Regions from separate parts of the Actinomadura verrucosospora genome, predicted to be linked through region 1. Evidence: riboswitches for the same ligand, from Rfam matches in the RefSeq annotation. Region 1 holds a riboswitch; the other holds the start of a gene.
What was found. Region 1 has a riboswitch for S-adenosylmethionine ahead of thrC (threonine synthase). Riboswitches for the same ligand answer to the same signal wherever they lie in the genome.
Positions count from the first base shown of each region.

Region 2: linked by a shared signal. The riboswitch ahead of ABD944_RS22825 (aminotransferase class V-fold PLP-dependent enzyme) and the one ahead of thrC (threonine synthase) in region 1 are both predicted to bind S-adenosylmethionine.

Region 1 covers NZ_BAABEV010000003.1:335,001-349,910, forward strand. Annotated here, with positions in the region: gene ABD944_RS05705 (hypothetical protein) at 72-1,094, shown strand; gene ABD944_RS05710 (PadR family transcriptional regulator) at 1,147-1,755, opposite strand; gene ABD944_RS05715 (serine/threonine-protein kinase) at 1,940-3,994, opposite strand; gene ABD944_RS05720 (RNA polymerase sigma factor) at 4,047-4,598, shown strand; gene ABD944_RS05725 (sulfotransferase family protein) at 4,685-5,710, shown strand; gene ABD944_RS05730 (alpha,alpha-trehalose-phosphate synthase (UDP-forming)) at 5,775-7,268, opposite strand; gene ABD944_RS05735 (cation diffusion facilitator family transporter) at 7,389-8,324, shown strand; SAM riboswitch class I at 8,419-8,559, shown strand; gene thrC (threonine synthase) at 8,576-9,820, shown strand; gene ABD944_RS05745 (MoaD/ThiS family protein) at 9,836-10,114, shown strand; gene ABD944_RS05750 (hypothetical protein) at 10,412-11,419, shown strand; gene groL (chaperonin GroEL) at 12,327-13,955, shown strand; gene ABD944_RS05760 (LURP-one-related family protein) at 14,366-14,910, shown strand, end outside.
Region 2 covers NZ_BAABEV010000021.1:97,625-112,534, reverse strand. Annotated here, with positions in the region: gene ABD944_RS22840 (hypothetical protein) at 512-1,507, opposite strand; gene ABD944_RS22835 (hypothetical protein) at 1,629-1,997, opposite strand; gene ABD944_RS22830 (SseB family protein) at 1,994-6,007, opposite strand; gene ABD944_RS22825 (aminotransferase class V-fold PLP-dependent enzyme) at 6,119-7,378, opposite strand; SAM riboswitch class IV at 7,421-7,536, opposite strand; gene ABD944_RS22820 (hypothetical protein) at 7,586-7,960, shown strand; gene ABD944_RS22815 (transglycosylase domain-containing protein) at 7,977-11,018, opposite strand; gene ABD944_RS22810 (FKBP-type peptidyl-prolyl cis-trans isomerase) at 11,234-12,382, opposite strand; gene ABD944_RS22805 (hypothetical protein) at 12,603-13,208, opposite strand; gene ABD944_RS22800 (hypothetical protein) at 13,525-13,875, shown strand; gene ABD944_RS22795 (hypothetical protein) at 13,872-14,669, shown strand; gene ABD944_RS22790 (exodeoxyribonuclease III) at 14,695-14,910, shown strand, end outside.

The sequences.
Region 1 (14,910 bases):
TCCCGAGGGCCACGCCCAGAGAGGGGACGCCGGTTCGCCCGCCCGGGCCCGGCGCCCACGTTCCGCCCGGCGTGCACGTTCCGCCGGGCCCTCCCATCCCGCCGGACGCCCCCACGCGTCCGATCGTCCACACCGCGCCGGCCGCGCAGGCGCCGCCGCGCGTCTGGGGAACGCCCCCGCCGTCGCCCCCGGGGCCCCCGCCGTCGCCCCCGGGGCCCCCGCCGTCGCCCCCCGAGCCGCCGCGGTCGCGCGAGGAGCCGACGCTCGGCGGGTCGGAGTGGGCCGCCGTGCCCGAGGCGCAGGACGCCTACTCCGAACCCGAGGAGCGGTCGTCGGCGACGGGGCCGATGGGCGTCCGCGAGACCAGCGGCGTCCAGGTGCGGCTCGGGCCTCGCGAGCGCGAGCGCGAGCGCCGGGAGCGGCGGCGGAAGGGACGCCGAAGCGGGCTGGTCGCGGCGGGCGTGCTCGTCCTGGCCGGGCTGGTCACGGCCGGGGTCGTGCTGACGCCCGGCTCCGGCGACGAGGGCACGACCGAGGCCGCCCCCGCCGCGGGCGAGCGGGCGCCGGGCGGCGCCGCCAAGCTGCCGCCCGCGGGCGCGCCCCTCACGATCGGCACCGCCGACGGCTCCCGGTACAGGATCGCCGCGGTGACGTCCGGGATCAGCGACGGCGTGGGGACGGCGTCCCGGTCCACGCCGCCGTCCGGGACGGCGTTCCCCTACATCGAGTACATCCTCGCCAACCCGAGCGGCGAGAAGGTCCTGCTCGACTTCCCCGGCGACGTGTTCGTCCGGCGCGACCTCGTCACGCCGGCGGCGCGGGGGCGCTGCATGCCGCAGGCCGGCGTTCCCGAGGGCCTGTGCACGCCGCCGACCGACAGCCAGGTCGTGCGGCGGCTGGCGGGCGGCGCGCTGGTCGCGGGGGAGGGCGGCGACAAGTACCTTCCGCCGGGCTCGGCGTACCTGGTCCGCGCGACGGTGGGCGTCCCGGTCGACCGCCGCGTCAGGCGTTCGGACCTGGCCCTGTACGTGTGGAAGCAGCTGTACATGGCCGACCGGCTCGCCAGGGAGGCGCCGTTCCCGAAGGGAAAATGAAACCGCCGTGACCTGGGCGGCCACGGCGGTTCCGGTCGGTGCTCCCTGAGGTTCACTCGGCTTCGGGGTCGTCGGCGAGGATCCCGTACAGGCGGCGGCGGGCGTCGTTGACCACGTCCAGCGCGCGCGCCTTCTGCGCCTCGCTGCCCACGGACATCACCTGCTGGAGGGCGCCCATCAGCTGGCCGACGGCCTCGCGCCCGCGCAGGACGTTCTCGCCGGCGGCCTCGGTGACCTCGTCCCAGGGGGCGGCGGTCTGCGCCGACGCCTCCTCCCGGCCGGAGTCGGTGAGGGAGAACAGCCGCTTGCCGCCCTGCTCCTCGCTGCTGACCAGGCCCTCGTCCTCCAGCATCTGGAGGGTCGGGTAGACCGAGCCGGGGCTCGGCCGCCAGACGCCGCCGGTGCGGCCGTCCAGTTCCTGGATCATCTCGTAGCCGTGCATCGCCCGCTCGGCGAGCAGGGCGAGCAGCGCCGCCCGGACGTTGCCGCGCCGGGTGCGCCGCCCGCGGCCACCGCGTCCGCGATGGCCGGGACCGAAGCCCGGACCGAAGCCGGGTCCTCCCGGGCCGCCGGACCCCCACGGGCCGAACGGGTCGCCGCGGCGACCCCGCTCCTCCGGTCGCCTGAAGCCGCCGCGCCTTCTCATCGTGTGCTCGTGCATCGCAGTCTCCTTCGTTGTTGATCGGTTGCGATGCCTCAACGATATATCGTTAACATGTCGCGATGCAACACTGTGGCGTGAATGACCGCGGAGTGCGCCCGCGCCGAACGGAACGAGGCGCGGAGCGGGGGGCCGCTCCGCGCCTCGATGCGCGGGTCTTCGTGGTACCGGTCCGAGCCCCGGGTCAGGGGCCGGTGACCTTCAGGTTGTCGAGGATGTCCTTGGTGGCGTCGCGGCCGTCGGTCTCCTTGACCCGGATCCACAGGCCGAACTTGCCGGACTTGTCCTTGAGGCCGACCTCGGTGACCGACGGCGTGCCGGTCTTGCAGGCGGTGAAGCGGGTGATCGTCCCGCTGAGGGCGCCGTCCGGCGTGGTGTAGTTCTCCGGCGCGGCCTTCGTGCACTGCGGGTGGACGGCGGCGCGCGGCGGCGGGAGCTGGTTCGCACCGAGGTCGGTGGTCACGCCGACGAACACGCCGGGGCCCTTGCCGTTGCCGAGGAACGCGGCCTTGTCCGGCGTCGCGCGCAGCACCGGGCGCGGCTGGCCGTCGGCGAGGCCGACGGCGGACGGCGTCCACGTCGGCTCCTGCCCCTGAACCGGCCACGCCTTCGGGACCGCGGTCCTGATCTTGCCCGAGCCGTCGGCGGCCGCGACGAAGTCCTTCGGGACCGCCGGCTTCTTGTCCTTGCCGTCCTTGCCGCCGTCGTCGCCGCCGGAGAACATCATGCCGAGCGTCAGGCCGCCGATCACCGCGACCACCAGCACGACCGCCGTGATGATCAGCGGCGTGACGAACTTCTTCGGGGCTCCGCCGCCGCGCGGCCCGCCCTGCCCGCCGCCCTGGACCGGCCCCTGCGGCGGAGGCTGGAAACCGGTCGGCGGCGGCCCGTAGGGCTGCTGGCCGCCCGGGCCCATCTGCTGCATCGGCCCGCCCTGCGGGGCCCCGCCCTGCGGCGACTGGGCCGGGAACGCGGTCGTCTTGTCGTCCGGCCCCTGCGGCTGGTTCTGCGGCGGCGCCTGCGGCTGGCCCTGTGGCGGCGGACCTTGGTAGGCGATCGTCGGGTTGTTGTCGTTGTCGGGTGATGTGGGCGCCTCCACCTGGGTGAAGGGTGTGGAGCGCCCGCTGGGCCGGTCGACGACCGTCACCTCTTCGGACGGCGTACTGGGCGGGACGCGTATCTCGGACGTGTGGAGGTCGTCCTCGCCGGGCCGGTCGAACCGCGTGTGCATGCCGGGCTGCGCGCTCTGGCCCGCCGCCGCGGCGGGCTGCGCGGGGTTGGGCTGCGCGGGAGTGGGCTGCGCGGGCCCGGGCTGCTGCACGGGAGGGGGCTGCTGCTGGACCTGGACGCCCTCGCGGTAGAAGTCCTGGACGGTCGCGTCGGCGTCGATCTGCGGCTCGGGCGGCGGGGGCGCCGTCTGGGCGGGCGCCGGCGCGGCCTGCGCGGAGGTGGGCCGCAGCGTGGACAGCGCCTCCGCGAACGCCTCGGCGGTCGGCCACCGCTTCTCCCGCTCGACCTCCAGCGCCCGCAGGACCACCTGGTCGAAGGCGGGGGGCAGGCCCTCGCGCAGCTCGCTCGGCGCCTTCTTGACCGGCGCCGGGCCCGGGGCCCGCCCGGTGAGCATGTGGTAGGTCAGGGCGCCGAGGCCGTACACGTCCGCGCGGATGTCGAGCCCGCCGCCGAACCGCGCCTGCTCGGGCGACATGTACCCGGGCGTGCCGACCGGAAGGGTGAAGGCGCCGGACGCGTGCGCGAGCGCCTTGGCGAGGCCGAGGTCGGCGATGAGCAGTTTCTCGCCGCCGTCCGGCGTCGACTGGAACAGCACGTTGGACGGCTTCAGGTCGCGGTGGATGACGCCCAGCGTGTTGATCACCTCGACGCCGTAGGCGATCTGCTCGGCGAGCGCCACCGCCTCGCTGACCGGAAGTGGCCGCTCGCGCATGCGATCGCCGAGCGTTCCGCGGTCGGCGTACGACATCACGAAGTAGGGGCGCCCGTCCGGGAGCTCGCCGATGTCGTGGACGCGGACGAGTCGCTCGGAGTCGGCGCGGCGCAGGATCCGGGCTTCCTCGAGGAACCTGTTGCGCACGTCCAGATCGTCGATCAGGCTGCCGTTCAGGACCTTTATGGCGACCTGGGACTCGAGGGCGTCGTCGTGCCCCAGCCATACAGAGGCGAACGCCCCCGACCCCAGGACGCGATCGATCCGGTAACGGCCTACTGATGGTGGGAAAGACACTCCCGTATCATCCCAACAACGGGGTGAGCGCGCGAACGAGCAATGAGGCGGCATGGCATTCGACGAGAGGACCGAGGAGTTGGCGGTCAAGGCCGCGCAGGGCGACCAGGGCGCCCTCAACGAGCTCCTCCGCAAGATCGAGCCGGACGTGCTGCGGCACAGCTCCCGGTTCCTGCCCTGCCGACAGGACGCCGAGGAGGCGTGCCAGGACGCGCTGCTCCAGGTCGCCCGGAACATCCACCGGTTCGAGGGCCGGTCGCGTTTCAGCACCTGGCTGCACGTCGTCGTCGCCAACTCCGCCCGCTCCACCTACCGTTCGCTGAAGCGGCGTTCGGTCGAGCAGGCGGGCGAGCTTCCCCAGCAGCGTCCCGACCCGCGCCGGACGAGCGTCATCGCGGGTTCCCGGGTCGACATCCTCGACGCCATGGAGGACCTGGAGGCCCGCAAGCCCGACCTCATCCAGGCCCTGGTGCTGCGGGACGTCTCGCAGCTGGAGTACGCGGAGATCGCCGAGCAGCTCAAGCTCCCGCTCGGCACGGTCAAGTCCCGCATCCACGAGGCGCGCAAGCAGGTGAGGCAGACGCTCGGCGAGTCCTACACCTGACCGCCGGTCAAGGGTGGGTCATCGGACCGTAACAGTGGGTGCAGAAGCCGGGTTCTGAACTGGGCTTCTGCACCAGCATGCGGTGCATGCCACCAGGACCGGCCCTCCGCCGCGATCGTCCGATCTTCATCTTCGGCTGTCCTCGCTCGGGCACGACGCTGCTGCGCCTGATGCTCCACTCGCACGCCCGCATCGCGATCCCGGCGGAGACCCGGTTCGTCCTGCCCGCCTATGCGGCGAGGTGCGACTACGGTGACCTCCGGGACAGCAAGAACAGGCGGATGCTCGCGGAGTGGATCGTCGGGGAACGCGCCACCAAGGTGCGGGCGCTCGGCATGGACGCCGACGGGCTCGTGGAGGAGATCGCCGACGGGCCTCCGACGCTCGGCTCGGCGGTCGGCATCGTCTTCCGCGCCTACGCCCGCCTGCACGGCAAGCCGCGCTGGGGCGACAAGCGCCCGAGCTACTCCCAGCACGTCGGCACGCTGTTGCGGATGTTTCCCGACGCCCAGTTCGTCCATCTTGTCCGGGACGGCCGGGACTGCGTCGCGTCGCTGATGGAGATGCCCTGGTTCGACGCCGACATCCACCACGCCGTCTCCGCCTGGCGGGAGACGATCGACCGCGGCCGCCGGCTCGCCGAGCGCCTCGGCCCCGACTCCTACTACGAGCTGCAGTACGAGCGGCTCGTCGCCGACCCCGCCGACGAGCTGACCCGGCTCTGCGGCTTCCTCGGCGAGGACTTCGACCCCGAGATGACCCACCCGGAGGGGCTGGCGAAGCGGATCGTCCCGTCCACCAGGAAGTGGCAAGGCCGGACCCGCGACGCCGTCACGACCGACCGCGTCGGATCATGGGCGGAGCGCCTCGACGCGTGGGAGATCAGCCTGGCCGAGGCCGCGTTCGGCGAGCGGCTCGCCGAGTACGGCTACGAGCCGAGCGGCCTGCCGAAGCCGTCCGCGGCCCTGCTCGCCCGCTTCACCCGCACCGCCGCCCACCGGCGCATGGCGCAGAGCAAGGCCGCGCTGCGCGAGCGGTGGAGGCAGCACCACGAGCCGAACCCCGTCGAGTGCCTCCTCACCGCCGAGCAGTCCGCCGGCAGCGCCCCCTGACCGGACCCGCGGCGTGTTGCCCTGACGCCCGCAGAGCAGCACGCCGCTCCCTTTCCGCGGGGAGCTAGTCCAGCGCGGCGAGCTGGTCGGCGAACCAGCGCTGCGGGGGCAGGGCGGTCGCGGCGTCGGCGAGGCGGGCGCAGCGTTCGGCCCGCCGGGCGCGCGGCATCAGCAGGGCCTGGCGCAGGGCCTCGGCCGTCTGCGAGACGTCGTAGGGATTGACCACCAGCGCGTCCTCGGACAGCTCCGCCGCCGCGCCCGCCTCTCGCGACAGCACGAGCGCGCAGCCGTGCCGCGACAGGACGGGCCCCTCCTTGGCGACCAGGTTCATCCCGTCCCGGATCGGGTTGACGAGCAGGACGTCGGCCAGGCCGTAGGCGGCGAGGGAACGCGGGTAGTCGTCGTTCACCTGGAGGATCAGCGGGTCCCAGTCGGCGGTGCCGAACTCGTCGGTGATCTGCCCGGCCATGCGCTGGACGGCCGCGGTGTACTCCCGGTACTCGGGCAGGTCGTAGCGGGACGGGTAGGCGAACGCGAGGTGCACGACGCGTCCGCGCCACTCGGGATGGTTGACGAGCATCTCCCGGTACGCGGCGAGCCCGCGCACGATGTTCTTGGACAGCTCCGTCCGGTCGATCCGCACGATGAGCCGGCGGTCGCCCACCTGCTCGCGCAGCGCGCGGGCCCTCTCGACGACGTCCGGTTCGGCGGCGCGCCTGCGCAGCGCCGCCCCGTCCACGCCGAGACCGTGCACGCCCACGCGCGTGGTGTGGCCCGAGCAGGAGACGGTGCGGGCCACGCGGTCGACGCGCGCGCCCGGCAGCAGCTCGCAGCAGTCGAGGAAGGCCGACGCCCACCGCTCCGTGAGGAAGCCGGCGTGGTCGGCGCCCAGGATGCCGAGAAGGACCTGCGCGCCGATGTCGTCCGGGAGCAGCCGGAAGTACTCCGGCGGCGCCCAGGGCGTGTGGGAGAAGTGCACGATCTTCAGGTCGGGGCGCCGGTCGCGCAGCATCCGCGGAGCCAGCGACAGGTGGTAGTCCTGGATCGCCGCCTTCGCGCCCTGGGCGGCGTCGCGTGCGAGGGCGTCCGCGAAGGCCGCGTTGTACGCCTCGTAGGACTGCCAGTCCCGCCGGGCGCGGGCGTCGAAGTGCGGGCTGCGCGGCGTGTCGTACAACAGGTGGTGGACGAACCACAGCGTCGAGTTGGCGACGCCGTTGTAGGCGCGGTCGAACGTGGCCGCCGGGATGTCGAGCATGCGCACCGCCGCCCCGCCGGTCTCGTACCCGGCGAGGTCGAGGCGGCCGTCCGGGGAACGGCGCGACGCCGTGCGGTCGGCCTCGCCGAGGCTCGCGCACACCCAGAGCACGTCCGCTCCCGTCGAGGACGGCTCCCGCGCCGTCTCGGCCGGACGCGGCGGGCCGGGGTCGCGCGGGGCGCCCGTCACGGCGGCGAGGCCCGATACGAGACCGCCGCCCCCGCGCCGCATGGTGAGCCCGCCGTCGTCCGACAGCGAGAACGACACCGGACCCCGGTTCGAGGCCACCAGCACTTGGCTCATACGGGAAGGGTCTCAGTTGCGGCCGAGGCGCATCAAAGTGACCCGCGAGGTGGCCGGCATCGCCCGCCCTTGTGTCCGTTCCGCCCGATTAGTCATCCGCCCAGGGGGTATCCGGCGGCAATGAGCAAGTCCGAGACGACGAAAACCGTGCTCGTCGCCGGTGCCGCGAACCTCATCCTCGCGATCACGAAGCTGTTCGCCGGCCTGCTGGCCGGGTCCAGCGCCATGCTCGCGGAGAGCGCGCACTCGGTGGCGGACACCCTCAATCAGGGCTTCCTCTACACCTCGCTCCGGCGCAGCGAGCGGCCCCCCGACCGGCGCCACCCCTTCGGATACGGCAACGAGCGGTACGTGTGGTCGCTGCTCGCCGCGTTCGGCATCTTCGTGGCCGGCGCCGGATTCTCGATCTTCGAGGGCATCCTGACCATGACCGGTCACGGCGGCGGCGGGACGACGGTGTGGCTCGCCTACGCCGTCCTCGGCCTCGGCGCGGTGCTGGAGGGGACGTCCTGGATCCGCGCCTTCTACCAGGCCAAGAAGGAGACGCGCGACAGCGACCGCGACCTGGTCGAGCATGTCCGCAAGTCGCCCGACGTGACGTTCAAGACCGCGCTGTTCGAGGACACCGCGGCGATGATCGGCCTCGCGCTCGCCGCCGGCGGCCTCGCGATGCGCCAGATCACCGGGTCGGAGTTCTGGGACGGGCTCGCGTCCGTCCTCATCGGGATCCTCCTGGTCGTCCTCGCCTTCTCGATCGGCCGGGAGAGCATGGGCCTGCTCATCGGCCAGGCGGCCGACCCCGCCGAGCAGCGCGAGATCCGCGCCGAGATCTGCGGCGCGCCCGGCGTGACCGGCGTGGACGAACTGCTCACCATGCACTTCGGCCCCGAGCAGATCCTCGTCGCCGCGAAGGTGCACTTCTCCGACGACATCAGCGCCGACGAGGCCGAGGACGTCGCCGGCGAGATCGACCGGCGGCTCCGCGAGCGCGTCCCGACCGTCCGGCACGTGTTCCTCGACCCGACCCAACGGGTGATCAAGACACCCGCCGGGTAACGTCTCAATCGCTGGACCCGCCTGTCTGGCATCCGGTCAGTTCATGTAAAGTCACGCATACGAGTTCAAAGCTCGTAGATCGACAACTTCATAACGCTCATCCAGAGGGGTGGAGGGACCGGCCCTGCGAAGCCCCGGCAACCACCTGGCTGCGGCGCGTCGCGATCCTGCGAGGCCGGCCGGGAGATGGTGCCAACTCCGGCCTGCGACCAAGGTGGCGCAGGGAAGATGGGGAGAAAGGCCTCGCCCTCATGGCACTCACGCCTGCCACAGACCTCGGACCGGCTACCGCTCTCGTCTGCCGCGAATGCGGCTCGTCCCGCGACCTCGGGCCCTACTACGCCTGTGAAGAGTGTTTCGGCCCCCTGGAGATCGCCTACGACTTCGACGGCGTCACCCGGGAGTCCATCGAGTCCGGGCCGCGCAACATCTGGCGCTACCGCGGGCTGCTGCCCGTCCCGTCCAACGTCGCCGACACCCCGAACACCGAGCCGGGCCTGACCCGCCTCGTCCGCGCCGACAACCTCGCGGAGAGCCTCGGCCTGCAGAGCCTGTGGGTGAAGGACGACAGCGGCAACCCGACCCACTCGTTCAAGGACCGCGTCGTGGCCGTGGCGCTCGCCGCCGCCCGCGAGCTGGGGTTCAAGGTGCTGGCCTGCCCGTCCACCGGGAACCTCGCCAACGCCGTCGCCGCCGCGGCGGCCCGCGCCGGGATCCGCAGCGCGGTGTTCGTCCCGTCGAACCTGGAGTCCCAGAAGATCATCACGACGGCCGTGTACGGCGGGACGTTCGTGACGGTCGACGGCAACTACGACGACGTCAACCGGCTCGCGTCCGAGATCGCGGGCGAGCAGGACGACTGGGCGTTCGTCAACGTCAACGTCCGCCCCTACTACGCCGAGGGCTCCAAGACGCTCGGCTACGAGATCGCCGAGCAGCTCGGCTGGCGGCTGCCCGACCAGGTCGTCGTGCCGGTCGCGTCCGGCTCCCAGCTCACCAAGATCGACAAGGCGTTCCAGGAGCTCATCAAGCTGGGCCTGGTGGAGGAGAAGCCGTACCGCGTCTTCGGCGCCCAGGCCTCCGGGTGCGACCCGGTCGCCGCCGCGTTCAAGGCGGGCCACGACGTCGTCCGCCCGGTGAAGCCCGACACGATCGCCAAGTCCCTCGCCATCGGCAACCCGGCCGACGGCCCCTACGTCCTGGACGTGGCCCGCCGCACCGGCGGCGCCGTCGAGGACGTCACCGACGAGCAGGTCGTCGAGGGGATCCGGCTCCTGGCCCGCACCGAGGGGATCTTCGGGGAGACGGCCGGCGGCGTCACCGTCGCGACCCTGCGCAAGCTCATCGAGGCCGGCGCCCTCGACCCGGGCGCCGAGACCGTGATCATCAACTCCGGGGACGGCCTGAAGACCCTGGACGCCGTCGCCCCGGTCGTCGCGCCGTCGGCGAACATCGCCCCGTCCCTGGAGGCGTTCCGCGCCGCGGGCCTCGCCTGAGAACGAAGGAGCAGCATGAGCAGCGTGTCCGTCCGTATCCCGACGATCCTGCGGACCTACACCGGTGGCGAGTCCGAGGTGAAGGCCGAGGGCGCGACCCTGCGCGCGGTCGTCGCCGACCTCGAGGCCAGCTACTCCGGCATCTCCGCCCGCATCCTGGACGACGCGGGCAAGATCCGCCGTTTCGTGAACGTCTACGTCGGGGACGAGGACGTCCGTTTCGCCGAGGGACTCGACACCCCGACGCCCGAGGGCGCCCAGATCTCCATCATCCCCGCGGTGGCGGGCGGCTGACGTCCGTCTCGTCCGCGAGGCCCCGGCACGTCCACCGTGCCGGGGCTTTTCCTTTCACATCTGGCCGATTCCCCCTTCTCCGGAACGCGATTGCCCGGTGGATGCTGGATTGGGCAACTGTTCCTCCCGTCCGGCCAAACGCGCATGGAACAAGTTTTAGCGAGCGCCAGTTTCACGGCTTTGATCTTGATCACCGCCTCTCCGTCACTTGGGTTTCTCGCTGGCCGCGTCCTGGAAGATTGAACCCGGAGTGGCGCTCCCTGGGGCGCCGAACGGCATACGAGAGTGAGGAAAGGCATGAAGCGCATTTTGCGCACGATGGCCGTGACCGGCATAACGATGGGAGCGGCCGTCCTCGCGGCTCCCTCGGCCATGGCCGACATCAACTTCTACGCGGTGGAGAAGGCGTACGTGGGGCACAACGGCCCCACGTACATCAGTGAGAAGGGTCCGGGCGACCTGATCTACACCGACATCACCAAGTCGCCCAAGGCCGCGCCGGTGATCGGGAACAAGCCGGTGAAGACCGGTGACATCACCACGAAGCTCCACGGCGGGAAGCACAACACGGCCGTCACCGGCGTCGAGGGCTCCGAGCAGGAGGCCACCAAGGTCGCGCTCGCCAAGGCGGCCGAGCACCAGGCCGCCGAGCAGCAGGCGGCTCCTCAGCAGGCCGCTCCGCAGCAGGAGTCGCTGCAGGCCGCGCCGGAGCAGGGCGCCGAGCAGGCCGCTCCGCAGCAGGAGGCTGCTCCGCAGCAGGAGGCGCAGCAGGCGGCTCCGCAGCAGGGTGAGCAGCAGGCCGCCCCGCAGCAGAACGCCGAGCAGGCCGCTCCGCAGCAGGACGCGCAGCAGGCCGCTCAGCAGCAGGGCGAGCAGCAGGCGGCTCCGCAGCAGGAGGCGGAGCAGGCTGCTCCGCAGCAGGACGCGCAGCAGGCCGCGCCGGAGCAGGGTGCCGAGCAGGCCGCCCCGCAGCAGGAGGCCCAGCAGGCCGCGCCGGAGCAGCAGGCCGACGCCAACGCTCCGCAGGCCGGACAGCGGCTGGCCACCACGGGGGACCGCCCCGGGCCGGTGCACGTCCATGCGGCCAAGAAGGCGATCGTCGGCCAGAACGGCGACGTCGCCAACATCGAGAACGGCTCGGGCGACGCGATCTTCACGAACCTCAGCGGATCGCCCCGCTCGAACGTCTACGCCGGCAACAGCGCGACGATGACCGGGCCCATCACCAGCCACATCCACGGCGGGAAGCACAACACCGTGATCAACGCGGTCGAGGGCCCCGAGCAGGAGTCCACCAAGCGGTGAACCGCGGTTCCTAGCAGGACACCGAAGCACCACGGCCGCTCCGGCCCGGTCACGCATCGACGCCGGAGCGGCCGCCCAATGTCCGGACCCGTTTGCGGCGGCCCTTTGCCCGGGACCGAAAGAACATCCTCACCATTCGCCATACTCCATGAAAGCGGCCCTAACGGGCCGTGGTGATTCCCGGTGCACCGGGCCGCCGCAAACGTCGTCGCACCGACAGAACCGGCACCAATGGTCCGTGACGAAAAAATCCGCGGCAAAACAGCGGCGCGGGCCGCCGCCGGTGCAATGGCACGCGGAACGGGTGGCCGCTACGGCACCCCCTCTCAGGCGAGGTGCCGGTCCGCGCGGCGTGCGCGGTCGCCGGGTCGAACAGCCGCAGGGTCAGCCCGGAGAAGCCCGGTAGGGGACTCGATCTCGTCGAAGCCGGCGGCGCCGTCGGAGTGGCGGATGGCGCGACCGAGGGTGATCCCGCCCGTGCGCGCAGCCGGACGGCCGGCGTCTGAACGACCGGCGCTCCCCGCGCTCGGACGGCACCTGCTCAAGGCAGAACGAAAGCGTTACGGGGAAGTGAGTCGCTCATGGCGGGACGATGGTTCGGCTGCTCTTCGGAGGGACGCCGCCTGGTGGCCGTCAGCGCTGAAGCGACCCTCCGGTGCAGGTCAGAGCGCTTCCGAGCGGGTCGGCGCGACGCGTGCGGCGGTGATGTGTGGCGCTTGCACTCGGCAGGGTAGAGTGCTAAACAAGCATTGGCACTCTGATGTGGAGAGTGACAACTTCACACAGTCATGGGTCGGGGCGATGAGGCCTCAGGCCGGCGGCGGAATGGAAGTCGTCGGCGGGGCCGTCCGTCGCGGGCGTCGGCTCGATCCGTCTAAGCCACCTTGTTCCGGGAGGACTGGAGCCTATGGCTGCAAAGATGATCGCGTTCGACGAGGAGGCCCGCCGCGGTCTCGAGCGCGGCATGAACCAGCTCGCCGACGCCGTGAAGGTGACCCTTGGTCCCAAGGGCCGCAACGTCGTGCTGGAGAAGAAGTGGGGCGCTCCCACGATCACCAACGACGGTGTGTCGATCGCCAAGGAGATCGAGCTCGAGGACCCGTGGGAGAAGATCGGCGCGGAGCTCGTCAAGGAAGTAGCGAAGAAGACCGACGACGTCGCGGGTGACGGCACCACCACCGCCACCGTGCTGGCCCAGGCGCTGGTGCGCGAGGGTCTGCGCAACGTGGCCGCCGGCGCGAACCCGATGTCGCTCAAGCGCGGCATCGAGGCCGCCGTCGAGCGGGTGAGCGAGGAGCTGTCCAAGCTCGCCAAGGACGTGGAGACCAAGGAGCAGATCGCCTCCACGGCGTCCATCTCCGCGGGCGACCCGCAGATCGGCGAGATGATCGCCGAGGCGATGGACAAGGTCGGCAAGGAAGGCGTCATCACGGTCGAGGAGAGCCAGACCTTCGGTCTGGAGCTCGAGCTGACCGAGGGGATGCGCTTCGACAAGGGCTACATCTCGCACTACTTCGTGACCGACCCCGAGCGGATGGAGGCGGTCCTCGAGGACCCGTACATCCTGATCGTTCAGGGCAAGGCGTCGGCCAACAAGGACCTGCTGCCCGTCCTCGAGGGCGTCATGCAGTCCGGCAAGCCGCTGCTGATCATCGCGGAGGACGTCGAGGGCGAGGCCCTGGCCACCCTGGTCGTCAACAAGATCCGCGGCATCTTCAAGTCCGTGGCCGTGAAGGCGCCGGGCTTCGGCGACCGCCGCAAGGCCATGCTGGGCGACATCGCCACGCTGACCGGCGGCCAGGTCATCAGCGAGGACGTGGGTCTCAAGCTGGAGAACACCACGACCGAGATGCTGGGCCGCGCCCGCAAGGTCGTCATCACCAAGGACGAGACCACCATCGTGGACGGCGCCGGTGACGCCAACGAGATCGCGGGCCGGGTCAACCAGATCCGCACCGAGATCGACAACACCGACTCCGACTACGACCGCGAGAAGCTCCAGGAGCGCCTGGCCAAGCTCGCGGGCGGTGTCGCGGTCATCAAGGCCGGCGCCGCGACGGAGGTCGAGCTCAAGGAGCGCAAGCACCGCATCGAGGACGCCGTCCGCAACGCGAAGGCCGCGGTCGAGGAGGGCATCGTCCCCGGCGGCGGCGTGGCGCTGCTGCAGGCCGGCACCAAGGCGTTCGACAAGCTGGAGCTGGCGGGCGACGAGGCCACCGGTGCGAACATCGTCAAGCGCGCTCTCGAGGAGCCGCTGAAGCAGATCGCCGTCAACGCCGGCCTCGAGGGCGGCGTCGTGGTGGAGCGGGTCCGCAACCTGACCCCGGGCGAGGGCCTGAACGCCGCCACCGGCGAGTACGTCAACATGTTCGAGTCGGGGATCCTCGACCCGGCCAAGGTGACCCGGTCCGCGCTGCAGAACGCCTCGTCGATCGCCGCGCTGTTCCTCACCACCGAGGCCGTCATCGCCGAGAAGCCCGAGAAGAACCCGGCCCCGGCGGGCGGCATGCCCGACGCCGGCGGCATGGACTTCTGAGCGAGTCCGCGGTTCGCACTTCCGAGTGCATGTGAAAGGGGCGGTTCCTTCGGGAACCGCCCCTTTCCGCGTCCGCGAGGGCCGGTGCGGGTCGAAGCCCTGGTTCGGGCAGGACGACGCTCTGTGGAAGCCCGTAGGGGCGCGGAGATGTCCGTGGGGATGCTCAGGGGACGCCGGGCCGAAAGAAGAATGTTTCTCGGACGGGCACCCCGGGCCACGGCGGTGCAGGTCAGTGAGCCGGGCGCGGGCGCGGCGATTCCGCCGGGCGGAGACGGGCGCGCAAAGTGCTTCCCCTGCGGGCCCGGCGCTTGGCAGGATCGCCGGTTGGAGGGCGTGCCGCCGAGGACGCGGGCGCAGGCGAAGTGAACAGTGAGGCGGTCGCCGATGCGGCCGACGAGGCAGGAGAACACGTGAGCGAAGTGTTCAGCTCCCCGGTGCTCAGGGTCGAACAGCCTCGCAGGGGACCGTTGGCCAAGTCGCGGTACAAGGTGCTGGACGAAGGCGGGACCGTCCTCGCCATCGCGGCGCCGACCGACGACAAGGGCAACGCCGCGGTCATGCGCGGACTGTTCCCCGGCAAGTCGAACCTCGACGCCCGAGCCGTCCTGCTGACGACGCCCGACGGCGACCCCCTGTACGTCGTGGACAAGCAGAGCGGCCGGGAGTACACCGAGATCCTCCGGCCGGACGGAGAGCGCGTCGGCTCCTTCGTCACCGAGAGGGTCGGCCGCCGCTACGTCGTCTACGACGACGACGGGACGCTCATCGGCACGGTCGAGGTCGACGTGCCGCGCAACAACTTCGAGGTGAAGGACGCCGACGGCGGCAAGGTGGCGCACGTCCGCAAGAAGTGGGCGGGCCTCGCCACCCACCTGCTCACGACCGCCGACAAGTACGCGGTGGAGATCGCCGACCCCGTCCGGGAACCGCTGCGGACGATGGCGGTCATGACGGC
Region 2 (14,910 bases), on a different contig from region 1:
AACAGCCGCTCCGGGAAAGTAACCATTCCCGGGAGCCTCAAACCGCTTCCGTCCGGCGAGTTGCCGGGCCGGGCCCCTGATTGCCGAAGGAACGGCGCGCGGTCGCCGCCGTTTCGCCGGACGCGCCGCCCGCCCGCCGACGATCGTCAAGGCGCGCTGCGTGAACAGGGGTATTCGCTTGCCTTGGAACGGGCCCGCCGGTGCCGAACCGCCTCACGGCCTACGCGGTTCTTGTCGTCATTCATCGGTTTCGCCGGGAGACGGTTCGCATAGGCTCGGACCCTTGGCGTCGCCGTGCGTGAGTATTTCCGGTCCCGTTCTCCGCGCCCCGGAAAGGCGTTTGTGAGATTCTCATTCGAGAATCCGCCGTTTCCGGAGCCCGATGGGGTGCGGGGTACCGGCGGTCGAGTTCCTCGGGGCATGCCTCCAACGAACGCGAGCCACCCGTCGAAAGCGTGACCAGCGCGTGAGCTGCGCTGATCGCCCGGGTGAAGGGCGCGCGCGGCGGAGATCAGCGGCCGAACATGCCGCCCCGCGGTCGGCGGTGCGTTCCCCGGGGCCGCCGCGGAGCCCCCACCGGCGCGCGGCGGCGGCCGAGGCGCAGCTGCGTCAGCAGCAGCGAGAACGCCACCATCAGCGCCGCCAGCCAGGCGATCTGCGTGCTGGCCATCCGCTCGAACGTCAGATCCTGCGCGACGGGCGCCTGGTTGCCCTGGAGGCGGCTCTGCGGCGTCTCCGCCCCGGGCGCCGGGCTCGGCGCGACGGACGGGTTGGGCGCCTGGATGGACGGCAACGCCACCTGCGGGTTCTGCGGCTCGAACGACGCGTTGGGCGACGTCTGCACGGACCCGTTCGTCCCCGTGCCGTTCCCGCTCCCCGAGGAGCCGCTTCCACTGCCGGACCCGCCGTGCGACGTCCTGGAGGACGTGGAGTGCGAGGGCGTGGGCGACGGCTTCGTGGGCTTGCGCGACGGCGACTTCGTGGGCGTCTTCGAGGGGGTCGGGGTCGGCGTCTTCGTGGGCGGCGGCTTGGACGGGACGACGTACCTGAACGTCGTGGTCCCGGCGACCGGGGCGAGGTCGGTCGCGTCGACGGTCACGATGATCGTGTAGACCGCCGTCTCCTTCGGCCCCTCCTTCGGGACCGTCACATGCGATGTGACGGGCGTGCCGCTCTTCCCGGCGGCGAGGTCGCCGACGGCGCACCCCGCCGACTCGAACGGCGCGCCGCAGTCACCGGTCACCGCCGTGCCCTTGAGGGTCGCCGTGATGTTGGTGACCTTGATGTTCGCCACGTCGCCGCCGACGGCGGTGACCGTCGTCGTGATGTCGAGCGAGCCGCCCGGGTCCAGCCTGGCCGCCGTGGAGGCGACGTCCACCGTGAGCTTGCCGGTCGCGGGGGACGCGGGATCCGACCCTGAGGGGGAGGGCGTCTCGTCGGCCACGGCGGACGCGCCGCCGGCGGCGAGGATGGCCGCCGTGCCGAGCCCAACAAAGATCGGTTTCACCGTCGCTCGGCAGATCACTGCCGCCGCACCTCCGTCGCGTCGCCGTTGAGCGCTTCCGTCCGAGGGATCGCCTCGGCACACATGCGAACACGGATCCAAGGGGCAAATCAACCCCGCCCGGTCAGACGAACTCCTCCCGGACGTCCTCGATCTCCGACCCGGGCGCCCAGGCCTGCCAGATGCCCTGGTCGACGCGGTCGAGCCCGAGGCTCTCGGCGACCGGGGCCCGCCCGCCCGCGTACTCGACCCGCAGCCACGTCTCGTGCTCCCCGACGATGACGAAGCGCTCGCCGCGCCAGCGGCACGTCGTCCGGACATAGCGGAGCTCCTCGACCTCGGACGCGGGGACGATGCGGCGGAAGCGCCCCGGGCGCAGCTCCTCGAACCCGTCCGTCAGCCCGGGCGCGTACAGCCTGATCTCGCCGTCGGCGCCCGGCGCGGCCTCGAAGTCGCGGCCGAGCCACCGCGCGACGTACCCGTCCCGGATCACTGCGCGGCCTCCGTCCGTCCGTCCCACGCCTCGGCGCCGGCGTCCGGCCGCAGCCAGGCGAGCCGGTCCGGGTCGTACATCGCGATGAACCGCTCCGACCGGTCCCTGCCGATGTAGTACATCTCCGCTCCGTACGGCAGCCGGACGCTGGTCACCTTGTACTCGCGGATCGACCCGGCGCTTCCCGGCGCGAAGCCGCTCCCCGTGAACGGCGGCCGCTCGATGACCCAGCCGGACTCGCCCCAGGACGCCATCTCCTCCTCGTCGCGCCCGCCGAACGGGACGCGGTACAGGTCGGGGCAGTACGCCGGCCACCGGATGACGTACACGCCCTCGTCGTCGAGGGAGAACGAGGAGTCGGGGAACAGCAGCCCCAGCGCCTCGTAGAGCTGGGAGGGCGTCTGCAACTCGGCCACGTCGTTCGTGGAGTGGACGAAGCCGCCGACCCGGTCGTACCCCTGCTCCAGGTACCAGGAGACGTGACTGTGCGGGACGACCTTCTGCATGATGGCCGGCGACGAGACGCGGTCCTCGGGGTCGGTGGGCGCCTGCGGCACCGGCTCCCGCCGCGGCGGCGGCAGCGGAACCTCCGGCCGCGCCTGCACGAGCCCGACCCGCACCGCCCACTCGCTGAGCGACCGCACCTGGTCGCCGTGCAGCGACGCCCCGATGTGGGTCCCCGGGTTGAGCACCATGGCCCAGTCCTCCCGGGGCCACGCGCCGATCAGCTCCCGGAAGTCGGCGTAGACGAACCGGGACTGCGGCAGAACCTCCCGCAACCGGACCATCGACGTGAACACCTGGACGGACACCGCGTCCCGCAGCGCCGCGTCCCACCGGAACTCCCGCTGGACGGGCGTCACCTCAAGCGGCGCGTCATCGGGGATCGGCACGAGCACGTTCGCGTTCAGCAGCACCCGCAGGAACGCGTCGGAGTCGCCGCCGGAAGCCGCCTCGTAGAGCTCCTGGTCGATCCGGTTCCCCGGCTCGAACGCGGGCTCCGGTTCCTCGACGGCGTGCAGCGACCGTCCCGCCCCCGGCTCTCCGGCGGGCGCGCCGTCCTCGCCCCCGCCTGCCTCCGCCTGGCCAGGGTGTGCAGCGTCCTGAGGGACCGCCGCGAGGCCGCCCGGCGCCGCTTCTCCCGGGGCGCCAGATGGGGCGCCGGGAGGTTCGCTGCTCTGGACGCCCGCGTCCTGACCGGTGCGCGCCACCTCGTGAGGTGCGACGGGCCCCGCGACACGGCGGTCGGCGCCTTCCGGCAGGCCGCCGCCTCGTCCGGCCCCGGGGGCGGGCGCGGCACCGAGCGATCCGGTGGCACCCGTGCCGGACGGCACACCGGGCGCGTCCGGCCCCGTGTTGGGCGGCTCGCTGCCCTGAGACCCGTCACCGGGAAGGCCAGGCGCGGCACCGTAAGGCCCGGTGCCCTGAGGAACGCCGGTGCCAGGCGGGGCGGCGGGCGCGTCCGGCCCTGGTCCCGCCGTCGTGGAGCCTTGTGCCGTCGCGCCTGGGTGGGGACTTACGTCCTCCGGCGCGCCCGATCCGGTGTTAGGCAGCTCGCTGCTTAGAGCTCCGACCCCGGGAAGCCCAGGCTCTGCGACTCCGCCGAACGGGGTGGTCGCCCCAGGTGCGGGGGCGGCGGGCGCATCCGATCCCGGGACCGCAGTCGTGCTCTCTGGCGCGCCCGATCCGCTGGTCGGCGGCTCGCTGCCTTGTGCTGCAACTCCGCCGGACGGAGTGGTCGTGCCAGGGGCAGGCGCGTCGATGTGGGGACGACCGGCGGGCGTGGCGGGAATCTGAGAGGCGGTTTCCGGAAGGCTCGGCTCAGGGCCGCCGCCGGACGGGCCGGACGTGTCGGAAGGGGCCGTGCTCGGTGCGGCCGTGTAGGGACGGCCCGCGTCGTCTGGCAGGCCGGGCTTGGCGTCGAGAGGCCCGCTGTTCTCAGGCGCAGGCCCGGGAACGCCCGGCTCTGCGGCGTCGCCGGATGGCGTGGCCGTGCCAAGAGCGGTGGTGACGGGCAGGTCAGCGTGCGTGCGGCCCGGTTCTTCTGGCGCGCTCGGCCCGGTGGCCGGTGTCTCGGGGTGCTGAGGCGCGGGCCCGGGAAGACCAGGCTCTGCGGCGCCGCCAGGCGGGGTGGGGGTGCCGGCGTCACCTGGCGCGGCACTGAGGGGACCGGTGTTCTGGGACGCGGGTGGCGGGAGGCCGGGCTCCGCGAAGCCGCCGGTGGGGCTGGTCGTTCCGCGCGCGTCTCCGAGAGGGGCGCCCGCGTCTTCCGGCACGGCCGGTCCGGGGCCCGGGGGGTCCGGCTCCGCGACCTCGCCGGACGGGCTGGGCGCGGCCGCTGGCTCAAGGCCGGGCATGTGGCCCGGGTCGACGGCGGTGCTGGACGGGTCCGCGAGGCGGCGGGCCGCTTCTCCCGGAACGCCGGGCAGGGGAGCGCGGGGTTCGTCGGCCGGGCGGGGAGCGGGCGCCTCGCCGAAGTGCGCGGGGGCCGGGGGCACGGCTTCGGGAAGGCCGGGCTGCGCGGGGCCGCCGGGCGCTCCGGCGTGGTGGCGGCCCGGTTCCACGGGCGCGGGGACGGCGGGCTCGTCCGGCACGGGCGGGCCCGCGTGGCGGCCCGGGCCGGACGCGCGCAGGTCGGCCGGGGCGGCGGGGGCGACCGGCACCGAGGGCGCGGCCGGGGGCGGCGGGGTCGCGGCGGACGGGGGAGCGGGCGGGCCGCTGAGGGTGCGGACCTGCTCGCCCGGCATGGACGCGTCGATGGGCGTGCCCGGGTTGAGGACGAGCGTCCACGAGGCGTCCGGCCAGGCGGTGACCATCTCCAGCAGGCTCGGCATGATGAAGCGCGACGTGCCGATCGCCTCGTTCATCCACCTCAGCGACGTGAAGATCTGGATCGACGTCCGGCCGTGGACGCGGACGGGGCGCCACGGGAAGTCGGGGTCACCGGGGACGATGCCCCACGGGGTCTCGGCGTCCACGGGGACGAGCACCTGGGCGCCGAGAATGATCTTGAAGAAGGTCTCGGTGTCGCGGCGGCGGGCCGCGTCGAAGAGGCGCTGCTCGATGTCGTTCTGGGGCTCGAAGCGGTCCGTCATCCGCTGGGCGGCGCGCTGGTCGGCCCAGGTGGCGAGGCCGGGGAGCTGCTGCGCGAGGACGGTGCCGCCCGCGGGCGAGCCGGAGTTGATGGCGAGGAGCCAGTCGGGGTCCGGCCAGTAGCGCAGCACGACGGTGAACGGCAGCGCGATGTGCTCGGTGCCGGGCCCGGACGCCTCGGCCAGCCGCTCCGGCGAGGTGAAGACCGGGACGACGGTGGAGCCGTCGACCTCACGGGTCTGCCACGGGAAGCCGGGACGGCCCGGACGGAGCGAGAAGTCCATGTCGTCCGGGACGGGCAGCAGCACGTCGGTGGCCGCCAGCGTCTGCAGGAACAGGTCGTGGTCGTTGTTCGCGGCGGCCCGCAGCAGCTCGCGCTCGACGTCGTTGGCCGGCTGGAACTCCGGGCGCGGCGCCTCGCGGGGCAGCTCGCGGTGCTGGTCGCGCAGCTCCTCCCACGGCGGGGACGCGCGGCCGACCTGCGGGGGGCGGCCGTCGCCGTCGGCGACCTGCCGGACGAACCAGGACGGCAGCCGCGCCTCGATCGGCAGCGCGGCGGGGACGCCGCGCGCGGGAACGTCGACGGCGAGCCACCAGCGGTCGTCCGGCCAGGTCTCGGCGATGTCGCCGAACCGCACCGTCATGAAGTGCTGGTAGGACGGCCCGAGGCACGCCCGCATCGCCGCCGCCGACGTGTAGGCCAGGACGTGGATCCGGCCGTCCTCCTCCTGGGTGGGCCACGACGGCTGCGCCTCCCCCGCGAGGACGCCGTCCACCAGGTCGGGCGGGACGGGAACGACGAGGTCGGCGTCCCCGAGGAGGCGGAAGTAGCTCTCCTGGTCGCCGGCCCGTACGGTCTCCTGCAGTCGGTGCTCCAGTTCCGACGTGGGTCGCCACGCGTCGGCCACGGTCGCCACCCCCTGTTTCTAGCGTGCTCGTCCCCGCGCGACTGCCTACGCTACATGGGCGAACAGGACCAAAGAGCATAATCATCTGACTGCGCGCGGGAGTTCGCAGGTCAGAGGCTGTCAGCGCGCAGTCAACGCGGCGAGGGCGGCGAGGAGCCGGTCGATGTGCTCCTCCTCCGTCCCGATGCCGATGCTCGCGCGGACGGCGCTCCGGTCCTCGCCCAGCAGGTGCCGGACGAAGGGGTGGGCGCAGAACTTCCCGTCGCGGACGCCGATGCCATGCTCGTCGGACAGCGTAAGCGCCACGTCCCGCGCGTTCCAGCCGTCCACGGTGAACGACACGATCCCGACGCGCGGCGCCCGCTCGCCCCACAGCGTCAGCTCCCTGACGTGGGGGAGCGCCGCGAGTCCCGACCGCAGCCGTTCCACCAGCGCCTCCTCCCGGACGGCCAGGTCGTCCCAGGCCGGGGTCAGCGTCTCGCACGCGGCGGCCAGCGCGAGGGCGCCGAGGACGTTCGGGGAGCCCGCCTCGTGCCGCTGCTCGGCGGAGGGCGCCCACCGGGTCGTCTCCCCGACCGAGGCGCTGGCGCCGCCGCCCCTGAGGTAGGGCTCGGCGGCGCGCAGCCAGTCGGCGCGTCCGGCGAGCACGCCCGCACCGAACGGCGCGTACAGCTTGTGCCCCGAGAACGCGACGTAGTCGAGGCCGAGCGCGGTCATGTCCAGGGGGCGGTGCGGGACGAGCTGCGCCGCGTCGACCGCGATGCGGGCGCCGTTGCGGTGCGCGACGTGCGCGAGCTCCTCGATCGGCCACAGCTCGCCGGTGACGTTGGACGCGGCGGTGACGACGAGCAGCCGCGACCCGATCGGGCACGCGCGCAGCGCGCGGTCGGCGGCCGACAGCGCCTCGGCCGGGGTGGCGGGCGCCGGGAGGCGCACGGCGCGCTTCCACGGCAGCAGGGACGCGTGGTGCTCGCTCTCGAAGACGACGACGCTCGTCCCGGCCGGGACGGCGTGCGCGAGCAGGTTCATCGAGTCGGTGGTGTTGCGCGTGAAGACCACGGCCGCGCGCCGCCACGCGCCGAGGAACGACCGCACGGTCTCCCGCGCGTCCTCGTAGGCGGACGTCGTGACCTGCGACGCGTACCCCGCGCCTCGGTGCACGCTGCTGTAGTACGGCAGCGCGCGGGCGACGGCCTCGTGCACCGCCTCCAGACAGGGCGCGCTGGCCGCGTAGTCGAAGTTGGCGTAGGGGACGCGGCGGCCGTCCCGCACCGGGACCGGGACGTCCGCTCCGATGACGCGGGGAATCGGGCGAACCCGGACCCCCTCCGGGCGCGTCACAGCAGGCGTGATGGGGGAGCGGGCGAGCAGCGTGGGCATGCCTGGACCTTCCGGGGTCAGGGACCCCGGGATGCCGGCCGGGATCCGCGCTTGCCGGAACGCGGTGCGCGTCCGGCCAGGTCCTCACCCGGGGCACCCCATCGCGGACGAAGGGTTGCCGGCCAGCAAGCCGGGGCTTCGCGCTGGCGCTCATGACCTCATGCGGAAGTATATGCGGAGCCGAACGGGGATCAAGGGGAGGGTGCGATGCGGTACCGGGTGGTTCGGACGCTGGCCGGCGGCGCGCTGGTGCTCGGCGCCCTCAGCGGGTGCGGGGCGCTGGGCGGCGGCAACTCCGCCCAGGTGTGCACCGACACGAAGAAGGCGTTCCAGCAGTACGTCACCCAGGTGCGGAGCGTTCCGGCGGCCGAGCCCGCGCAGTGGCGGCAGGCCACCGAGCAGCTCGCCGGACGCGTCGACGGGCTCGCGAAGCAGGCCGACGACGCCGACCTGGGCAAGGCGCTGAAGGCGGAGGCGGGCAGGCTCCGCGAGGCCGCGCCTGGGGTCGGCGACGGCGACGTCTCCCGGCTCGACAGCGTGATCAGGGAGACGCCGGCCGTCATCGGCAAGGCCTGCGACTGAGGGGCCGCGGGGGCGGCTACCCGCCGGTCCCGCCCAGCGGTCCGCCGCCGGTTCCGCCGTTGGGGTCGCCGCCCGGTCCGCCGCCCGGATCGCCGCCCGGTCCGCCACCGGGGTCGCCCCCGCCGGGATCCTGCGGCGGGATGATGGTCGGCAGGTCGGTGGGGGGCGTCGGAAGGTCGGGCTGCTCCGTGGACGGCGGCGGCCGGACCGGGCCGCGCGTGTCCGGCGGCTGCGGGCCGCTCGGGGGAGTGTCCTGCGTCGGGCCGCCCCAGCCGCTGCCGGGGGTCATCGACGGCTCCCCGAACGAGTCGGGCTCGTAGCCCTTGATGTTCACCGCGTCCGCCATGTACGAGCGCCAGATCTGGGCCGGGAGCTGCCCGCCGTACGCGCCGTACCCGGGGATGTTCAGCGGCTTGCCGTCGCTGCGGAACATCGCGACCGTCGTCGCCATCTGCGGGATGAACCCGTTGAACCAGATCGCGCGGCCCTCGTCGGTGGTGCCCGTCTTCCCGGCGACGTCGCGGCCGTCGGGCAGCTGCGCGCCGGTGCCGGTGCCGCCCTGCACGACCTTCTGGAGGGCGTAGGTGGCGTCGCGGGCGACCTGCTGGCTGAACGCCCGCTCGCCCTTCTCGGTGAACGTGCGCTTGTGGTTCTCGTTGTCGGTGACCGACTTCACCACGAACGGCGTCCGGTGCACGCCCTCGGAGGCGAACGTCGAGTACACGCTGGCCTGCTCGACGGGGTGCAGCGACACGATGCCGAGCGGGAACGTGGCGGCGTCCCGCTGCTCGGGATTCATCCGCGCCGCCGGGATGCCCATCTTCTCGGCCATCGCGGCGATCTTCTTGTTGCCGATGTCCTGGCCGAGGTTGACGTAGGCCGTGTTGATCGAGTGCTCGGTGGCGGTGACGAGGTTGACCGTCCCGAAGTTCTCGTTGCTGTCGTTGTGGATGGACGCGCCGTGGAAGTACTGCGGGGAGCTGCCGTCGTAGCTGGTGGACAGCGTCTTCCCGTCGTCCAGCGCGGCCGCCAGCGCGATCGGCTTGAACCCCGACCCGGCCTGCGCCCAGTCGCCGAAGGCGCTGCTCAGCGCCTCCTCCAGGTAGCCGCGGCCGCCGTAGAAGGCGACCACCTGCCCGGTCTTCGGGTCGACCGACACCACGCCGGTTCGGATCTTCTTGCTCATCCCGTTCGGGGCGTTGTTCGCGACGGCCTGCTTCATCGCGTCCATCAGCCGCTTGTCGAACGTCGTGGTGATCTTCAGCCCGCTGCGGTTGATCTCGTCCTCGCTGTAGCCGCGGCGCTCGGTGAGCTCCTTCTTGGCCACGTTCACCATGTAGCCGCGCTGGCCCTTGAGGACGTCGGTGATCTTCTCCTTGCCGGGGGCCGGGAAGGTCAGCGAGGCCGCCTCGGACTGGGTGAGCGCCCCGTCCCGGACCATGTTGCCGAGGATCGCGCGCCAGCGCTGCTCGGAGTAGGCGCGGCGGGGGCCGGTCGGGTCGGCGAAGTTGCTCGGCTGCTGGATCGCGGCGGCGAGGTAGGCGCCCTCCGCCGGCGTCAGCTTCGAGACGTCCTTGTCGTAGTAGGCGTGCGCGGCGGCCTGCACGCCGTAGGCGTCGCGGCCGAAGTAGATGGTGTTGAGGTACTGCTCGAGGATCCAGTCCTTGTCCTTCTCCCGGCCCACCTTCAGGGAGACCATGATCTCCTTGAGCTTGCGGGTGACCGAGCGGTCCTTGCCGATGCCGCCGTAGTAGTTGCGGACCATCTGCTGCGTGATCGTCGAGCCGCCCTGCAGCTGCTTGCCGGTGGCGGTGGACCACAGCGCCCGCGCCGTGCCCTGGACCGACACCCCGGGGTCGTCGTAGAAGCTGCGGTTCTCCGCGGCGATCACCGCGGCCCGGGTGCTCTCGGGGATCCTGTCGAGCTTGACCGCGTCCCGGTTCATCCCGGTCTTGGCGATCTGCGTCTTGCCGTCGGAGTAGTAGAACGTCGGCCCCTGCGCGATCGCCTGCTCCTGCGCCGACGGCACCGGCGTGAACAGGTAGGCGACGCCGAACGCGGCGATGCAGAACCCGATGAAGCCGAGGATGAGGAACAGCGCACGGCGCAGGAACCGCGACCTGCGGCTGCGCGGCTTGCCGGGCCCCTTGCCCCCGCCGCCCTTGCCGCGCCCGGGTCCGGACCCGGGCGGCGGGCCCCCGGCCTGGGAGCCGCGCGGGGTCGAGTCGCGCTTCGAGGCGGCGGCCATGCTCTTGGTATCTCCGGTGACGGCCCCATCGACACCATCAACCGCGGTGGCATCACCAGACGCGGCGACATCACCGGTCACAACCGCCTCATCGGACGCGGCCGCCCCACCCGCCGCGCCACCGTCACCAGACGCGGCCACCTCGCCAGGCGCCCCCTCGGCGGATGCGGTCACCTCGCCGGGCGTGGTCGCCTCGCCCGTAGCGGTGGCCTCGCCGGGCGCGGCCTCGGCGGACGCGGTGGCCTCGCGGGACGCGGTGGCCGCAGCGGGCGTGGCCTCGACGGGTGCGTCGGGCTGGCCGGACTCGGCGGGTCCGTCGGATGCGGTCACCTCGCCCGGGGCGGTCGCTTCGCCGGTCGCGGAGTCGTTGTCGGGCGCGGTGGGCTCGTGGGACGCGGGCGTCTCGCCGGGCGTCGCGATCACGTCGGGCGCGGTGGCCTGGTCGGACGCGGCGGCGTCGTTCTCGGGGGCGGCCTCCGCGGGGGCGGTCGGCGCCTCGGTGGCGGGTTCGTCGGCGCCGGGGCCGGAATCGGCGGAGGCCGTGGCGTTATCGGCGGGGGGCGAATCGGGTCCCCCGCTCGCGCCGGCGGCCTCTTCGGGCTCCTTATCGCCGTTTCGAGATATGTCGCCCTCGTCGACGAATTCGGCGTCACCGGCGGTTTCTCCGGTGGCGGCTTCGGTGTCCGCGGTCAGCGTGGCGGTCGCGGGACCGTCCGTGCCGGCCGGTGCCCCGGCCTCGCTTTCGCGCCGGTCCGCCTGGCCCGTCCCGGAGCGTTCCTGGCGCTCCGGGATCTTCTCGCTGTCGCTCACAAGCCCCCCGTGTTTATTGCGTTACAGACGATACCTGAGGGAATCCGTGCGTCGGCCGCCAATGCGCATCCGCGCTCTCCCAAAGGAGGACGGGCAATCCGCCTCGCCGGTTGTCGTGACGGATGTCGCAGCGTGCGGCCTTTCGGGAAAAGCCGAGCGGCGGGGACCCGACCGGGTGCCCCGCCGCTCTCGCGCACGGCCGCGCCTGGGTCAGGTCACTTGTAGACCTTCGCGAGGATGTCCACCACGAAGACCAGGGTGTCGTCTCCCTTGATCTTCGGCGGGCTGCCCTTCTTGCCGTAGCCCTCGTCCGGAGGCAGGACGAGCAGCACGCGGCTGCCGACCTTCGCGCCGGTGAGCCCCTTGTCGAAGCCGGGGATGGTCTGCCCCATGCCGATCGGGAACGTCGCGGGCTGCTTGTTGTCCCAGCTGGAGTCGAACTTGTCGCCGGACTTCCAGATCTTGCCGGTGTAGTTGACGACCGCCTCGTCGCCCTTGGCCAGCGCGGGCCCGTTGCCCGCGACGAGGGTCTTGGCCTGGAGCTTCTTGGGCGCGTCCGCGTCCGGGACCGTCACCTTGGGCTCCTTGCCGGCGCCCTTGTCCTCGACCTTGGGCAGCGACTTGTCGTCCAGCTTCTGCGCGGTGCCCTGCGGCTGCTGGCTCTTCGGGACGACCGCCTGGACGTCCATGATGAAGAGGATCGCGTCCTTGTCGGTGATCTGCTGCGGGCTCAGCTGGGTGAGCTCCTTGGACGGCGGGAGCTGCATGACGAGCCGGCTTCCGGCGGACTTGCCGACGAGGCTCTTGTCGATGTCCTTGAGCCCGCTCTTGCCGATGACGAGGTGCATCGGGCCGCCGCCGCCCTGCTGCTGGCCCTCCTCGTAGGACGAGCGGACCTTCTCGCTGGTGCTCTTCACCCGCGAGTTCTCCTCGTCCTTGGCCCTCGACCACTTGTAGGTCGCGAACTGGACGTAGGCGGTGTCGCCCTCGGCGGCGACGGGGCCGCCGCCCTTGATCGGCGTGCTGACCTTGAGCGTCTTGGTCGGCTCCAGCTTCGTGGGGATCTCGACCTTGGGCTCGGCGGCGAACTTGCCGGTCACCTCGACCTTCGGGCCGGGGCGGCTGACCCACCAGTACACCCCGCCGGAGACCGCGAGCGCGACGACCACGATCCCGGCGATCATCATCAGCCGGCGCTTCTTCGCCTCCTTGGCGGTCAGCGCGGACGGCCGGTTCAGCCCGCTGCCGCGGCCCGCGCTGATGCCGTGCGGGGTGAACTCGGGGCTGCGGATGCTCTGGGCGTTCGGGATCTTCGCCTTCGCCTTGACCGCCGGCTTGCCCCGGGGCTTGTCATCCTCGGACATGTTTCCTCACTTGCTCCGGGTTCGACGACACCACAACCGTGACCACCCTTCCAGGGCCGGGCTAAGCACAGCGTGAAAACCGGGTAAAGGAGGCCGACCCGCAATCTACCGGTCACGCATGGAGCGGTGTCGTCTGGCAGGGGACAGGGGAAGGCGTCAGGATATCCCCGCCGGAGGGGTGACACACGCCTCCACACCGCCGGTAACAGCGGACGGACGTTCAAATCCATCCGCGGCGCTGAGCGGTGATCGCGGCTTGGAAACGGCTCGTGGCGCCGAGGAGGGTGAGCAGTTCGCTGACCCGCCGGGCGTAGGTGCGCGCCGACAGCCCCAGGCGCGCGGCGGCGGCGTGGTCGGGCAGGCCGTCCCGCAGGGTGACCAGGACCGGGACCAGGTGGGCCGGCGGCTGGTCCGGGTCGCGGTCGGTGACGAGTTCGTCACCGGACATCCAGGAGCTGTGGTGCATCCGGGTCAACGCCCTGACCACCGCGGGGTCGCGGATGATGAGCATGCCGTTGTAGAAGACGTCCAGATCGAGCGGGATGACGGCCGTCGTGCGGTCGAACACGGCCAGGCGGAAGGGGACCTGTTCGACGAGGCGTGCCTCGCCGCCGTTGCGCCACTGGATGGTCTCCAGAGCGGTGTCGTGGGCCAGCCCCTGCGGAGAGGTGATCTGGCGGAGGCGGGGGACCTGGGAGGCCGCGCGACGGACGCACTGGGCCGCGTGCAGGAGCATGCGCTCGGGCACGCCCTGCCTGACGCAGCCCGACGGATCGTCGAAGGTCAGCAACTCCCGCTCGGTGGCGTCCGCGAGGCGCGCGACCACGGCCCCCACCTTGGGCGGATCCACGCGCTGGGTCGGAGGCCGCAGACCTCGGGCCGCATGGAAACCGGCCTCCTCCAGGGCCTGCCCCACGGCCTCGCGCGCTTCGGTGCGCCGCGGGGGCCGTTTCCCTCCGTCGCCTGACCGTGTCACCTGGCGGCTCCCCACTCCGGCATCGCGCCGAGGGCGGCTTCCCGCCCCCTGCCGTTGACGGTTCAATCGCTGGCATGTTCACGCCATGAGGTTGTCCATTAACTCTAAGTAGCCGCAATGTGGAGGGGCAAGAGAGTTTCCATCGGCACTCCAGGCGAGGCGAACCATGTTGAAGACCGTCAGCGCTCTGGCCGTCGTGATCACCGCGATTCCGGCGGCGCCCGCCATGGCCTCCCCGGCGCCCGCCGCCCGGCACGCCGCCCCGGCACGCGTCGCCGATCGCACCGGTGACTTCACCGTTCCCGGTGTCAGGATCCGCGCGACCCCCCGGCTCGACGGCCGCGTCCGCGGGATCGGCAACCCCGGCGACGGCTACACCTGGAACGGAGGTCAGAGCTTCGCCGACCCGGTGACCTGCCCGAACGGCGACGTCAAGGACCACTGGACCTATGTGATCAACAACAGGACGAGGGTCGAGGGCTACGTCTCGGACTGCTTCATCCAGGAGCGGCCGTGACGCCGCCGCGCCGTCCCGTCGTGCCGCCCCGCGCCCCCGCCGCCCACCACGAGCAGGAAGGAGCGCCCGTGCGCCCGTCCAAGAAGATCGTTCTTGCTTTTCCCGCAGTCGTCGCCGTGGCGAGCGCGGCTCTGACAGGACCCGTCCCGTCGGCCGAGGCGTCGGCCGGACGGGAGCACCGGCCGGCCCCGTCCGCCCTCGGGGGATGGGCCGGCACCGGATCGAGGGCCGCTCCCTGGTGGGCGCTGCGCACCGTCCGGCAGGAGGACGCCGTCGGCACGCTCTGGTACCACCCCGGCCAAAGATCATGGCACGCCGACATCCGCGACGCCCCGGTCGGCTCCGAGGTGTCGGGTCAGGAGGAGCACGGCTCCCGGGGGGAGCGCGCGACCGTGCCCATGGGGGCGTCGTCGGTCAACACCCCGGACTGGTTCGGGGGCGGCTCGTTCCGGGTCTGCGTCCAACTGCCGGCCCGGCCCCGGGTGTGCTCGACCTACGCCAACCCCGAGGGCCGCCTGAGGACCGCGGCCTCGCGCAGGATCGCGGCCTCGCACCACCGCGCGTATCCCGACTTCCGGGTTCCCGGCGTGGTCATCTGGGACAACCCCCTGAACACCGCCCGCCGTGTCGGGCTCGGCTATCCGGGGCAGAAGTTCGACGCGATCCGCGGCAGCGGCCCCTGGGACTACTACTCCTGCGACAACGGGGTGACCAGCAACTTCTGGATCTACGGGCGGAACATGGCCACCGGCGTCGTCGGCTGGGTTCCCGACTGCAACCTGACCCCGTCCTAGGTCTTCCGGATGGCAGGCTTGGGGGATGCGCCTCGCGACGTGGAACGTCAATTCCGTCAAGGCACGCCTCCCGCGCCTTCTCACCTGGCTGGACGAGACGAAGCCGGACGTGGTCTGCCTCCAGGAGACCAAGTGCCGGGCGGACCTCTTTCCGGCCGCGGAGGTCGAGGAACTCGGGTACGCCACAGCCGCGCACGGCGACGGGCGGTGGAACGGTGTGGCCGTCCTCTCGCGGGTCGGC